Regions from separate parts of the Paenibacillus sp. fava2 genome, predicted to be linked through region 1. Evidence: riboswitches for the same ligand, from Rfam matches in the RefSeq annotation. Region 1 holds a riboswitch; each other region holds the start of a gene.

Region 1 (4,780 bases):
TAGTCTGTGAGAACAGGTTAGCTTGCCAGGGCGGGGAGTTTAGGCCAACTATATTGGGTTGGAACAGCCGATGTGGTTAGAGTGGTCTGTGTAAAAGTAAAAGGTAGTCTGCAAGGACAGGTTAGCTCACGTGGCAGGTAGTTTGAGTTAGAGTAGCTTAAGTGCTTGGGCAGACTTCATGCTTTGTGTAGTCCTTATGGCTAGTGGTTGTCTGGTCTAGGTAGGAGCAGAAGGTAGTCTGCGCAGATAAGGTGGTTGCCAATTAAGAGCAGTCCGCATATACACCGCCCCTTCTGACACAAGCGGCTGGTTGAAGCAAGCTCTGTGCAGCTTTATTCCGCCGCTAATAGCTGACATGGGATGGAATGAGATTGTAACAGCTTTTCTATGGACATAGAGGGAAATAGTAGATATGATTATGAATATTAAAATTTAATAAGCTATTGAAAAGGGTGCGCGTTCTTGTGTTTCATAGAACCGCTTAATAGGGAAGGCCGGTGCAAGTCCGGCGCGGTCCCGCCACTGTAAATGCAGAGCGACTCCTGCGGATGCGCCACTGTCCGGCTGTTTATGCTGACGGGAAGGCAAAGGGGAAGCGATGAGGCATAAGCCAGGAGACCTGCCTTTTTTCATGGACGTTTCACTTCTTCGTGGGGTAAGAATGCGGAACACATGCAGATGAACTGCGGCTTAGAGCAGATGCGCGCCTTGCAGAAGGTACGCCTGCTGATGGCCGGCCTGTGAGCAGCAAGCTCAGCTTACAAGCTGTCCAGCCGTTAATTTGTATTCTTCCCGGCCGCCCTTAACAGGGCGGTTTTTATGTTGGGCAAGTGAGGCTGCGGGGGAATCCCAGTCCGTGCTGCTAACTGCACTATTTGTACGATCATTCTATTAACAGAAAAGGGGTTAACAATGAAGAAGAAATTCTCTGCCAGGTATTGGCGGCTTGGCCTGGCTTTATTGCTGGTTATCTCGATTATTGGAGGCGCTGTTGTTCCCTCCGGACAAAGCTATGCAGCCGCTGATTCAGCGGTGCAAAGTGCTGAACGTGTAACAGATGCTGTGTATGCAGCAGACGCTTCCTCCTCGGAACTGCCGGTTACTCTGGAGGCAGTAGCGCAAAATGGACAAGTTACTGTAAAAGAGGCCACCTATAAAACTGCCGAATATATTTTGGGCAGCGGTGTGACATCGGAATGGCAGGCCATCGGGCTGGCCCAGGCCGGCTATACCGTACCTGACAGCTATGTGCAGGCACTTGAACAAAAGGTGAAGGCTGCCGGCGGAAGCTTTTCCAGTGTAACGGATTATGCCCGGATCGTGCTCGCAGTAAAGGCTGCCGGCGCTGATCCGGAGAATTATGCCGGTACCGGCACCACTGCAGGCTACAATCTGATTGAGAAAATTTATAACAATACCAGAATCAGCGGGCAGACCCTGAATGCCCCGGTATATGCGCTGCTCGCACTGGATTCCGGTAATTATACCATTCCGGGCGATGCGAAATGGACCAAATCTGCGCTGCTCGGCGAGATTTTGTCCAAGCAGAATGCGGATGGCGGTTTTACCCTGTCCTCAGGTGCAAGCGACCCGGATATGACAGCAATGGCTTTGACGGCGCTGGCTGCACACCGGAATGAACCGGGCGTAGCGACAGCCGGACAGAAGGCGGTAGCCTGGTTATCCGCTGCGCAGGACAGCAAAGGCGGATACGGCGACAACAGTGAAAGTGCTGCCCAGGTTATTATTGGTTTGACCTCCTTTGGCATAGATCCGTCAGGAGCTGAGTTTACCAAAGCAGAAGGAGATCTGACCGGAAGACTGCTGAGCTTCTTTACAGCCGGCGGAGGTTTTGCCCATAACGAAGGCGGGAAGGTCAATGCGTATGCTACCGAACAAGGTCTGCAGGCGCTGGTTGCCTATAATCTGTTCAGCGGCGGAAGCAACGGGAAGCTGTATGATTTTACTAAACCGGCAGCGCAGAATCCGCTTGTATATGTACCGCTTGTAATTGAAGGACCTCAGGGTACGCTGGGCCAAGGGAATGCCTATGCAGGCAATGCCCTCGAAGCGCTGGAGAAGGTTGCTGCCCAGAACGGGCTGGCGCTTACGAATCCGTCCGGCAATTATGTTACGGCCATCGGCAATGTAGCTGCGGGAATGTTCGGCGGCTGGGATGGCTGGAGCTATGCTGTCGTCCGCGGAGGACAGTGGCTGTATCCGGATGTAGGCATGAAGGATTTCAGCCTCAAGAGCTCTGACCGGATTGTCGTCTATTACGGGGGTGCTGATACCCAGCTTGTTGAATCAGTGACTTTGTCCAAGGCGCAGCCAGGGGAAGATGAGGCTTTTGACGTCACGGTTACTCAGATTACATGGGTCTGGGATAACGCTACGTTTACTTCAAAGCCGGTGACTTCAAAAGCTGCCGGGGTCGAGGTCACGATCGGCAGTCAAAAGGCTGTTACGGATCAGAACGGGCTGGCGGCGTTTAAAGACGGATTGGCGGAAGGAAGCTATACGCTGACCGTAACCGGTTATGCTGCCGGCAAGGCCCCGGCGTTAGTCAGATATACTCAGGCTGTTACAGTAGTTTCCGGAAACGCAGCTGCCCATCTGACGGTCGAAGGACCGGAAGGCATGGTGGCAGAGGGAACGCTGAAAGCCGCAAATGCACTTGCTGCGCTGAAAAAACTGACTGCTGCACAGGACATCCCGCTGCAGATTACGGATTCCGCCTACGGCAGCTATGTGTCCGGCATTGCCGGGATCACGAATGGAACCTATGACGGCTACTGGAATTTTGTAGTCTACCGCGGCGGAGAATGGATCTACCCTAGCGTGGGTATGGGAGATTTCAAGCTGCAGCAATCGGACCGGGTACTGGTCTATTTTGCCGGAACCGGTACGCAGATTGTCGATTCGGTAACAGTAACTCCGCAGCAGCCGAAGCCGGATGAAGCATTCACGGTTAAGGTTATCCAGAAGCAGTGGGTGTGGAACAGCGCAACATTCACAAGTGACCCAGTGGTTTCACCGGCTGCAGGCGTTCAGGTGACCATTGGCGGAACGGCGGTAACAACGGACAGTAACGGCGTTGCTGTATTTGAACAAGGCTTGTCTGCAAAAATATACACGCTGGCAGTAACCGGCTACGTCAAAGGAGCTGCCCCAAAGGTTGCCCGCTACGCGGAGTCCCTGAAGGTAGCCCCGGGAAATGTTACAGCCAGCCTGGCGATAGAAGGACCGCAGGGGGTTATGGCCGAGGGCAGGCTTGAGGCGTTCAACGCTTACGATGCCCTGCAGCAGCTGGCTGCTTCCGGCAGCCTTGCACTGCAAAGCACGGAGTCTGCATACGGTATTTTTGTGTCTGGCATTGGCGGTGTTGAGAACGGCACTTACAATCAGCAGGATTACTGGGCCTTCGCCGTATTGCGCGGCGGGGAGTGGATTTCACCGGATGTAGGGCTGAATGACTTTGTACTTGAGCCGTCTGATCATGTGCTCGTGTACTATGCAGGGAATAATACGCAGGTAGTGCATTCGCTGGCCGTATCGCCTTCGCAGCCGAAGACAGGCGAGGCTTTCACGGTTGCAGTTGAACAGAAAAAATGGGTCTGGAACAATACAACCTTTACGATGGACCCGGTTGTTTCTCCGGCTGCTGGCGTACAGGTCAGCATTGGCGGAAAAACTGTAACAACGGACGAGAAAGGTGTGGCTTCCTTCAACCAGGGCCTGGCGGCCGGTGCTTACACCCTGACTGTCACCGGTTATGTGGACGGGAAGACGCCTAACGTTGCCCGCTTTACACAGGCGCTGACGGTGGTGAGCCCGTCCACGGTTCCACAGCCGGCAACAGCCACCATTTCCGTTACAGGCGATAGCCTGAAAGGTACGATTCTCTCCAGTACAACTGTAACGCTGAACGAAGGCGAAACAGCTTACAGCCTGCTGGTCCGCCAGCTTGGCAGCAAAGTGGTGAGCGGCGGCAGCGGTGACAGTGTCTATATTAGATCCATCGACGGCCTGGCTGAGATGGACCGCGGCAAGGACAGCGGCTGGATGTATTCGGTCAACGGCAGCTATCCCAAAACAAGTGCCGGCAGCTATAAGCTCAGCAGCGGGGATGTGCTGGCCTGGCGCTATACAACCGACGGCGGAGCAGATATCGGAAATCCGCCGGGCGGCGCGGGAAGCTCGGGAGGAACAGGAGCAGCCGGTTCCGGAAGTCTTGCAGGAGTAACCATCACTGCAGACAATACTCTTCCGCTCAATCAGGCCGGCCAGACAACAGCCGTAACCGGTACTGTGATGTCAGCAGCTGAAGCTGCGGCGCTTAAACAGCAGCTGGCGGCCAACGTGGTCACTATTGAGCAGGATGTGACTCCGGGGGCGGCAGCCTCCCTGAAGGACAGCGGCGGAGAAGTAGAACTGCAGCTGCCTTCCGGTGCAGTGTCCGGAACAGTGAAAATCAGTGTAAGAGAGAGCAGCGCAAGCCGTACCGAGCTTGTATCGGGATTGTATGATTTCAAGCCGGACGGTACGAAATTCCTGAAGACAGCGGATTTGCTGATCCGCATTCCCGTTACAGCCGTTAATCCGAGCAATTTGGCGCTGGCCTGGCTGGATGAAAGTACAGGCAACTGGATACCGGTACCCGCCTCACTTGATCTGAAGACTGGCATCATGACCGGTAAAGTCAGCCACTTCACCACATACGCGGTCGTAGACCGCAGCAAGTTTGAGCCGCAGCAGGGCAAGCTAGCCAGTGATATTA
Region 2 (4,780 bases), 1.1 Mb from region 1:
GCAGCGTGCAGGCAAGGACGAACATCAGTGCAGCGAACAGGCTTTTCCACATGGGAGACAGCAGGCGCAGTGCATTCATGGATACACAGGCATCAATTCTTCTGATCATTCAGCTTCTGCCGGTCCTGCCTGCCTCTCAGCAGTCCTATGGTGTACCCGATCACTCCCGCTCCGATTGCCGCCTGCAGCGCAAACAGCATGCTCTCTGTTTCACCCGGCAGCTCCGTCAGCGGTCCGAACCAGGGCTTATAGTCCGGGGCAATCTCGGTGATTATTCCCTCCGCGGCATCATCGGCTCCGCCGAACTCCCCGTTCACAAACAGCAGCGGCAGCACCACCAGAAGGACAACCGCAAGCAGCATCAGCCCGTTTTTCCATATGCTTTTCATTACAGGCTCCCCCCTTTCGTTTGCCGCTTGAGCAGTGACAGCTCATTCGGACTGTATGACTTCAGCCAGTTCCACAGCAGCACCGTCAGCAGCCCCTCGCTTACCGCCAGCGGAATCTGGGTTATTGCAAAAATCCCGCCGAATTTCATCAATGAAGCAACCACACCACCGTCTGCCGCCGGAAAAGCAACAGCCAGCTGAAACGATGTCACCACATAGGTCATCAGATCTGCGGCCGCAGCGGCACAGAATACGGCCAGCTTTTCACGGTCGCCGGATTTCATGATCAGCCTGTACACCGCATAGCCGGCAAACGGTCCGGCCACCGCCATCGAAAAAGCATTTGCCCCGAGTGTCGTTATGCCGCCGTGCGCCAGCAATAACGCCTGGAACAGCAGCACTACCGAGCCGATCACACTCATTGGCACCGGCCCCAGCATGATTGCGCCGAGGCCTGTCCCGGTCGGGTGGGAGCTGCTGCCGGTGACGGAGGGCATTTTGAGCGCCGACAGCACAAAGGTGAATGCCCCGGACAAGCCGAGCAGCAGCTTCAGCTCCGGGTTATCCCTGGTCATTTGGTTCAGCCTGACAATGCCCAGCACAAAAAACGGGATAAACACTGCCCACCAGAAAACAGCCCAGCCTACAGGTAAAAATCCCTCCATGATGTGCATCGCTGCCGCCGTGCCCGGTTCATTCAGCAAAAAATAGACGGTAAATCCCGCGATCAGCGCTGCAAAACGCCAAATTCCGCTTTTCCCCATACCTTTTCCCCTTCCAAAATCACTGTTTTGTACAGCAGCAGACCAAAAACTCCCGCCCTTTGAGGGGCGGGAGTATATGTACGTCATCAGGTATGCAAAAGAGAGCCCTCTGCCTGCAGCAGTGCCGGACATCCTCGATTCCTGAACCTATTCGTACACCGCTCCTATCCGCGTAGAGTCGTGGTGTGCGCTTACAAGGTAGGTCTCCTGGCTCGAAATCATAACGCCCTGCCCCGTCTTCCCCGGTACTTGCCCGAGTGACATGCTGGAGCCTGGCTCTTTCTTACAGTGGCGGGACCGCTCGGGAGTTGCACCCGATTCCCTGTTACCCCTTGCTCTGGCAAGGGCACCTTGTTCGCTTGCTATTTTATCGAGTACATTATAATAATCTGCGTGCAAGCTTGTCTGTGATAAAAGTGAACCGGAAGCTTTCTTTGATTTGGCTTGTGTAAAATCGCCTTAACTAATATAATTATTAATTAATTAACATGTAACGGAGGTTCACCATGAAACTTGATCTTACCGAAGACTCTCTGCCGGTCTATGAAGCCTTATCCAGTGCAGTACGCCTGCACATGCTCCGGCTGCTTGCGGTACAGCCGATGAACGTCAAGGAGCTGGCCGGTGCAGTGAATCTCAGCAGTGCCATCATGACGATGCATGTGCGCAAGCTGGAGGCGGCCGGGCTGATTACTACCCATATGGCTCCCGGAAAGAGCGGGCTGCAGAAGATTTGCTCCCTTGCGGCCGAGCGGGCTGAGATTCTCTTCCCGGCCCCGGACAAAACAGAGCGTAAAGCCCACCGCAAGGAGATTCCTGTCGGACATTACTCCGACTTCCAGATTGAACCGACCTGCGGCCTTGCCACCACCACACAGGTGATTGGCAGCTTCGACGATCCGCGCTACTTCTGGGATATGGAGCGGATGAATGCCGGCATTCTCTGGTTCGGTAAAGGCTTTGTCGAATACAAAATTCCCAATTTCCTGTTATCCAGCCAGCAGCCGGAGGAGCTTGTGGTTACAATGGAAATCGCCTCCGAGGCACCGTCGATCAATAATAACTGGCCTTCGGACATCACCTTTACCCTGAACGGCACTGTGCTCGGCTTCTGGACGAGTCCAGGCGACTACGGGGACAGCCGCGGCAAGTATACCCCCTCCTGGTGGCCTGCGCTTACCAACCAGTACGGGCTGCTGAAGCAGCTGCGCATAACGCCGAAGGGAACCTTTATGGACGGCCTCAAGCTCTCGGATATTACGCTCGATCAAGTCGGCATCCGTGACAAGCAATGGACCTTCCGCCTCTCGGTTGAGGAGGATGCCGAGCATATCGGCGGACTCACCCTGTTCGGCAAAGGCTTCGGCAACTACAACGACGATCTGGTCGTTGAGCTGTTCTATACGGATGGCGCAGCCCTTGCCGAACCAGCCGGTTAACTCACCGGCAAGAAATATATTACAGCGGTAACTGTCCGCTGCGCCCCGGCTGCAGCGGAACCTCTGCAATAATACAACACACAAAAAAGCGGCAGCCGCGGACGTATCTCCTCGTCCATGACTGCCGCTGCTTTGCATTATGCGGATTGCCGCCCGCATGTTTAGGTCTTTGCCCGTGAGACCGTTTGCCGGCTGGGCAGCCTATGCTCCCGCAGGTGCAGGCATAGGCTGCCACAGTCCGCCCCCCGGCAGGGGACAGCCGCGCGCCTTCAGGCGGGCAACGACCGGAATGATGCAGCCGCAGGCTGTACAGGTCACGCCGTCCTGCAGCTTGGGACATGCTGTGCAGATTGCGTAACGTGCGGCATATACCTCCTCCGGGGCGGTATTATCCGGATTAAACATGGAGGACGCCAGAATCCGGGCAATCTGCGCCTCCGTAACCTTGTATTCTTCCCGGCAGCCCTTGCAGGCAGAAGCTGTGCTCATCCCAGGATCACCTTCTTCAGGCTTTCGGCTTAATGGCCAGTACAGTCACCGACATCGGAGCCAGTTCCACGCTGATTATGCCGTCTTCCAGGCTGAAGGCCGTGAACGGCTGCGGAGCCACCGCTTCCGGATCACTGAAGGTATTGTGCGCATCAATAGAGGCTCCGGCCAGCGTTGTGCCGGTAATTTCTACCTCCCGGCCGGCCAGTCCGCGCAGCTCAAGCGGCAGCTTGGCCGCTGCTGCATGATTCAGGTTGCACAGGCTCACATGAATCACGCCATCTGCGTTGACAGAAGCGGATGCGGACACTTCCGGAATTTCGCTGCCCTCGAAGCTGTATACTCCACTCTCCAGAGCCAGATCCAGCAGCTGCGCATCCTGATGCACCTTGTACATGTTGAATACATGGTACGTAGGGGTCAGGATCATTTTATCTCCTTCGGTAAGAATAACAGCCTGCAGCACGTTGATGGTCTGGGCAATATTCGCCATGCGCACCCGGTCGCTGTGCTTGTGGAAAATATTCAGCGTCAGTCCGGCCACCAGCGCATCGCGGATCGAGTTCTGCTGGTACAGGAAGCCCGGATTGGTGCCCGGCTCCACATCATACCAGGTCCCCCATTCATCGACGATCAGGCCGACACGCTTCTCCGGATCATACTTATCCATAATAACGCTGTGGCGGGTAACCAGCTCATCCATGCGAAGCGCCGCTTTCAGAGTGGAGAACCACTCCTTGGCTTCAAACCCGGTAGCCGCGCCCTTGTTGTTCCATTCACCTGTCGGGATTGTGTAATAATGCAGGGTCAGCGAGTCCATGAACCGGGTTGCTTCACGCATGAGCACTTCCGTCCAGTTGTAATCATCCACATTTGCGCCGCAGGCAATCCGGTGGATCTTGTTGTCACCATAATTGCGCACATAAGTCTGGTAACGGCGGTACAGATCGGCATAATATTCAGGACGCATGTTGCCGCCGCAGCCCCAGTTCTCATTCCCCACGCCAAAATAGGATACGCTCCACGGCTCCTCATGGCCGTTCTCCTTGCGCAGCTCCGCCATCGGGGACACGCCGTTAAATGTCAGGTACTCCACCCATTCGGACATTTCCTGAACGGTGCCGCTGCCCACATTGCCGTTGATGTATGGTTCACACTCCAGCATGGCGCACAGCTCCATAAATTCGTGGGTACCAAAATGGTTGTTCTCCACTGTGCCGCCCCAGTGTGTATTAATCATCCGTTTGCGGCCTTCACGCGGACCAATGCCGTCCTTCCAGTGGTACTCGTCGGCAAAACAGCCGCCCGGCCAGCGGAGCACCGGAATTTTGATTTCCTTAAGCGCTTCCACAACATCGTTGCGGATACCCTTCGTATTGGGAATCGGCGAATCCTCTCCCACCCAGATCCCTTCATAAATGCAGCGTCCCAGATGTTCGGAGAAATGCCCGTAAATATTGCGGTTAATTGTGCCTTTGCGGATGTCTGCATTCAGTACTGCACGCTGAGCCATAAAAAAATGCCACCTCTCATTAGTTAATGAAAATATTAATTACTAAACTTATATATTAATATTATAAGCACTGCCAGTTCCTTCCGTCAATCTTTAAATCAAGGCTCCGATTGTTCTGGCTAATCTTGAAGTGCTATTATAGCAGTGACGGCTAACAGCCAAATAAAGCAGACATGGAGAATATTA
Region 3 (4,780 bases), 630 kb from region 1:
AAAGCGCGGCCCCCGAATATCCGGGGAACCGCGCTACATAAGGGATTTCACGATGCTGGTGAAGGGAATTGAACCCCCGGCCTACGCATTACGAGTGCGTTGCTCTACCCCTGAGCTACACCAGCCTGAAGCTTGGGATACCCGTCAAACAAAAAATATTATACAACTTTTGGCGAAATTCGCCAAGACTCTTTTATCCTGCGCTACACCTGACCGTCCTGCAGCTTCTGCTCGACCGACTGCAGCTTGCTGCGGCTTGTGGAAGGCTTGTCACGGCGGTCATCAATCTTGAGTGAAGTGGATACACGCTGTGCCCCGGCATTGAACGGAGACTCGTGCAGCGCCTCTACAGCCGCCAGAATTCTGGATACCGGACCCTCGATAATCGTTCCCATGGAGGTCAGCTCAAAGGTAATTCCCTCCACCGTCTGCAGCACGCGCTGCATGTCAGCCACATAGCTGCTCAGACTGGTACTGCCTGTGCCGATCGGAATGACTGTAACTTCACCAATTGCCATCGTTAGATCCCTCCTGACAAAAATTTGTGGCCTTTAATCACCTTCATTGTAGCAACTCCACAGTTCTGCCACAAATTTAGCCACAAAAAATTCATCATTCTCCCTCTACATAAACCCTATACCACCGCTAAGCCGGTCTCTGTAAATCTAGTGTCAGAATCACTAGATTTATGGAGTCTTTGTGGCAGCTTTTCGGACAATTTATGAATCCTGCCGGCCTCCATTTAGCATCAGGCTGTGGATTACCTGTGGACTAGTTGTGGATCACCTGTGAGTAAGCGGGCTGAAGCCGCTCCCCGCGCGGCTTTGTAAATAATGGTTTACAAACACAATATATTGGGGTATTTTTATATTCATCAACCAAATATAGTGGAAGCAGGTGCTTTACTCTTGATAAGAGAGTACAAGCTTAATAGGGAAGCGCGGTGCAAATCCGCTGCGGTCCCGCCACTGTAACCGGATTGCCCGCCGGGAGAACACTTCCTGTCAGGCGCACCCACGGCATAGGCCACTGGAGGGCGGACAAGCCCCCGGGAAGGAGCCGCTGGATGAACCGGGAGCCAGGAGACCTGCCTGTTTCCGGGCACCATTATTGACCCCTGCGAGGAACAGGAGAGGTGTCCGTATGCGGCCTGCAGCAGCAGAATCAGCCTACCCGGATGACCGGGACATCAGGCTGCCGATACCTGAGGACGATAGTCCCTATTGCCTTCAGGTATCGGCTTCTGCAAAGGATAAGAAGGCAGATCATGCCCCTTCTCCTGACACCCAGACCTCTGGCAAATATCCGCTTATACGGGTATTTAGAACGCATCCGGGCATTTTCCGCCTCCAAGGCGGGAGGTGCCTTTTTACTGGGCTCAGACAGACTACATATTGAGGATTAAATAGATTTAACGGACCACTATACCGAGAGGAGAGAGTTACATATGACGCTGCTGGAGAAACGGCACAATAGCGGACAAGCTGCACAGGAGGTTCTTCTGAATGAATTGATACATTTAGGCCGGGACATTATCGACAGCGCCGATCTGGATCTGCTGCGTGAGAATGCGAACCTGAACGGAGAAAGCTTTTCCGGAAAAATGAGTAAATTCGGCAGTGAATATTCCAAATGGTATGCCCGCAATTTCACCATGCCGCCGCAGCTCGTACAGGCAACGCTCGATAACGTCGTTTATGTCCATGACCTGGACCAATACGCTATCGGAACAACCAACTGCATCTTCATTCCGTTCGAGCGCCTGCTGCGCGAAGGCTTCAACACCGGCAACGGCAGCGTCCGCCCTCCTAACTCGATTATGACGGCAATGTCGCTGGTGGCGATAATCTTCCAGTCCCAGCAGAATGCCCAGTACGGCGGCGTATCCGCCAACAAAATTGACTTTGACCTTGCGCCATATGTGACCAAATCCTTCGCCAAGCTGTTCCGCAAGGGTCTTGGCTACTTTGAGGAAGGCGAGGCAAGCGAAATCGCCGGAGAGATCACGATGAGCCGCAGCGATCTGGCTGAGCAGTATCCGCGCTCCTTCCGCTTCGCACAGAAAGAGACCGAGATCGAAACGCTGCAGGCTGCAGAGAGTATGATCCACAACCTGAATACGATGTCCAGCCGCTCGGGCGGACAGATTCCTTTTACCAGCATCAACTACGGCACCTGCACTTCACCGGAAGGCCAACTGGTTATCAGCTCCCTGCTGACCGCAACGATGAACGGCCTGGGCAGCGGTGAAACGCCGGTGTTCCCGATCCAGATATTCAAATGCAAGCAGGGCGTTAACCAGCAGCAGGGTGACCCGAACTACGAGCTGTTCCTGAAGGCGGCTGAATGCTCGGCCCGCAGACTGTATCCGAACTTCGCCAACCTGGATGCGCCGCTCAATCTGCAGTACTATGATCCGGCTGATCCGGATACAGAATTCGCAACCATGGGCTGCCGCACGCGTGTGCTCGGCGACCGTTTTGGACGTAATCACTGCTCCGGCAAGGGCAACCTGTCCTTTAACACACTGAACCTGGTCCGTCTCGGGCTGGCCCACGGCACCATTACCGGACGCCGGCTGGCGGCTGATGAAGAAGGCTTTTACGATGACCTCAACCACTATATGGACATTGCGCTGGAAGGCCTGCTGCACCGTTTCCGCATCCAGGCTGCCCAAAAGGCCAAAGCCTCCGATTTCATGATGCGTGAGGGCGTATGGGAAGGCGGCGAGGCGCTCGCTCCCGAGGATATCGTAGGAGATTTGCTCAAGCACGGCAGTCTCTCCCTCGGCTTCATCGGGATGGCAGAATGCATGAAGGCAATGTACGGCAAGCACCACGGCGAGGACATGGAGGTTCACGCCAAAGCACTGGCCATCGTCCGCCACATGCGTGAATATTGCGACCGCAAGAGCGATGAGCTGGATCTGAACATCACGCTGTTCGCTACACCGGCTGAAGGCCTGTCCGGCAAATTCACCAAGGTGGACCGCAAGGTACTTGGATCGATCCCGGGCGTAACTGACCGTGAATACTACACGAACTCATTCCATATTCCTGTGTACCATGAGCTTGGCGCAGCCCAGAAGATCAGCCTGGAAGCTCCGTTCCATGAATACTGCAATGCCGGCGCGATCTCTTATGTAGAGCTGAACGGGAATGCGCGGAGCAATCCGGCAGCTTTTGTCAAAATCATCAAGTACGCGCTGGAGCAGCAAATCAGCTATTTCAGCATCAACCACCCGATTGACCGCTGCTCCGGCTGCGGCTATGAAGGGGTTATCGGTACCAACTGCCCTTCCTGTGGCGTTCATGAACATGACGTGCATATCCGCCGGCTGCGCCGGGTAACCGGATATCTGACCGGCGACTACCAGACCCGCTTCAACGCCGCCAAGCAGGCTGAAGTGAGAGACCGCATCAAGCATCTATGAATATCTGCGGCTATTATCCGGAGTCTATAAATGAAGGAGAGGGCATGCGGGCGGTTATCTTTATAAGCGGCTGCCGCCACCGCTGCCCCGGCTGTTTCAATCCGAAGACCTGGAACTTCAATTTCGGCGAGCCGTTCACGCTGGAGCGGCAGCGCGAGATTATTGCCGAAATGGCTGCCAATCCGCTGCTGGACGGACTGACGCTGGCGGGCGGCGATCCTTTTTTCTCCGCTGATGAGGCCTCCGGCTTCCTCCGTGAGCTCCGCGCCGAGCTGCCGGACTTCCCGGTCTGGATTTATACCGGCTACACGTACGAAGAGCTGACCGCTGCTCCGGGCTCCCCGGAGTGGAACCTGCTGGCCATGTGCCAGGTTGTCATCGACGGCCGGTTTGTCGAAGAGCTCAAGGACACTACGCTCCCTTACCGGGGCAGCAGCAACCAACGGATTATTGATATCCCGGCCAGCCTGGCCGGCAGCGAGGTTGTGCATTGGCAGCCGGCGGTGCTGTAAGCTGCGTAAGACGCTATTCCAGATCAAACCAGGGCTTATGGAAGGTTTATATTCTCACCGTGGCTGCAGCATTCTGCTGGCGGAATAAGGCATTCTATTGTATTTTGTACACATTCAAAAAGCTCAAAAGCCCCGTACCGCCGGATTTCCGGCAGTGCGGGGCTTTGCTGTAGCAGCAGCTGTATCTCAGCAGCTTCAATAGATTGCGTAACTAGACCGTTTTACGCGCAGCCTTCGCCGCGGTCTCTTCCGCCAGCTCCTCAAGCACACTGTTCAGGCGCAGCTTGAGCTCGTCGGCCAGCTCAACGACACCCTGGTCGTTGCGCACCGCCTGGGAATCAACAGCGTATACGCCGCCCAGAATATGGCGGGCACCCAATACGGACAGTACAGGCTTGAGCGCATAGTCAATCGCCAGCAGATGCGCAAGGCTGCCGCCCATGAAGAGCGGAAGTGCGATTTTGCCGGCCAGGCCTTTTTGCGGGACCAGATCAAGGAAGGTTTTGAGTACACCTGTGTAAGAAGCCTTATATACCGGACTGACAACAATTACGGCATCCGCTTCGGCTACGAGCCCGTTGGCTTTGACAATAGCCTCACTCTCGAACTTGGTATGGATCAGGTCTTCTGCCGGAAGCTCGGCTACATTAATCCGTTCCACTTCAAAACCGCGCCCCCGCAGATCCGCCTCTGCATATTCAATGACCGCGTTAATCCGCGATACCAGGGACGGCGTCCCGTTGATAACAACTATTTTGGCCACATCTGCACCTCTTCTGCTATAGTTTATAAGAACATATGCCGCTCATCGCGGTCTAAAATACTTTAAATTATT

Evidence for each region. Region 1 has a riboswitch for cobalamin ahead of AC4G46_RS04815 (S-layer homology domain-containing protein). Riboswitches for the same ligand answer to the same signal wherever they lie in the genome.
Region 2: linked by a shared signal. The riboswitch ahead of AC4G46_RS09255 (energy-coupling factor ABC transporter permease) and the one ahead of AC4G46_RS04815 (S-layer homology domain-containing protein) in region 1 are both predicted to bind cobalamin.
Region 3: linked by a shared signal. The riboswitch ahead of AC4G46_RS02115 (anaerobic ribonucleoside triphosphate reductase) and the one ahead of AC4G46_RS04815 (S-layer homology domain-containing protein) in region 1 are both predicted to bind cobalamin.

What each region holds. Positions count from the first base shown of each region.
Region 1 is NZ_CM177755.1:1,101,674-1,106,453, forward strand. It holds cobalamin riboswitch at 434-641, shown strand; gene AC4G46_RS04815 (S-layer homology domain-containing protein) at 913-4,780, shown strand, end outside.
Region 2 is NZ_CM177755.1:2,218,159-2,222,938, reverse strand. It holds gene cbiQ (cobalt ECF transporter T component CbiQ) at 1-109, opposite strand, end outside; gene AC4G46_RS09260 (energy-coupling factor ABC transporter substrate-binding protein) at 93-389, opposite strand; gene AC4G46_RS09255 (energy-coupling factor ABC transporter permease) at 389-1,153, opposite strand; cobalamin riboswitch at 1,334-1,522, opposite strand; gene AC4G46_RS09250 (ArsR/SmtB family transcription factor) at 1,660-2,592, shown strand; gene AC4G46_RS09245 (hypothetical protein) at 2,794-3,081, opposite strand; gene AC4G46_RS09240 (alpha-N-arabinofuranosidase) at 3,098-4,594, opposite strand; gene AC4G46_RS09235 (peptide deformylase) at 4,780-4,780, shown strand, end outside.
Region 3 is NZ_CM177755.1:475,235-480,014, reverse strand. It holds tRNA gene AC4G46_RS02125 (tRNA-Thr) at 54-125, opposite strand; gene AC4G46_RS02120 (MTH1187 family thiamine-binding protein) at 204-518, opposite strand; cobalamin riboswitch at 879-1,109, shown strand; gene AC4G46_RS02115 (anaerobic ribonucleoside triphosphate reductase) at 1,448-3,433, shown strand; gene nrdG (anaerobic ribonucleoside-triphosphate reductase activating protein) at 3,430-3,945, shown strand; gene ssuE (NADPH-dependent FMN reductase) at 4,157-4,708, opposite strand.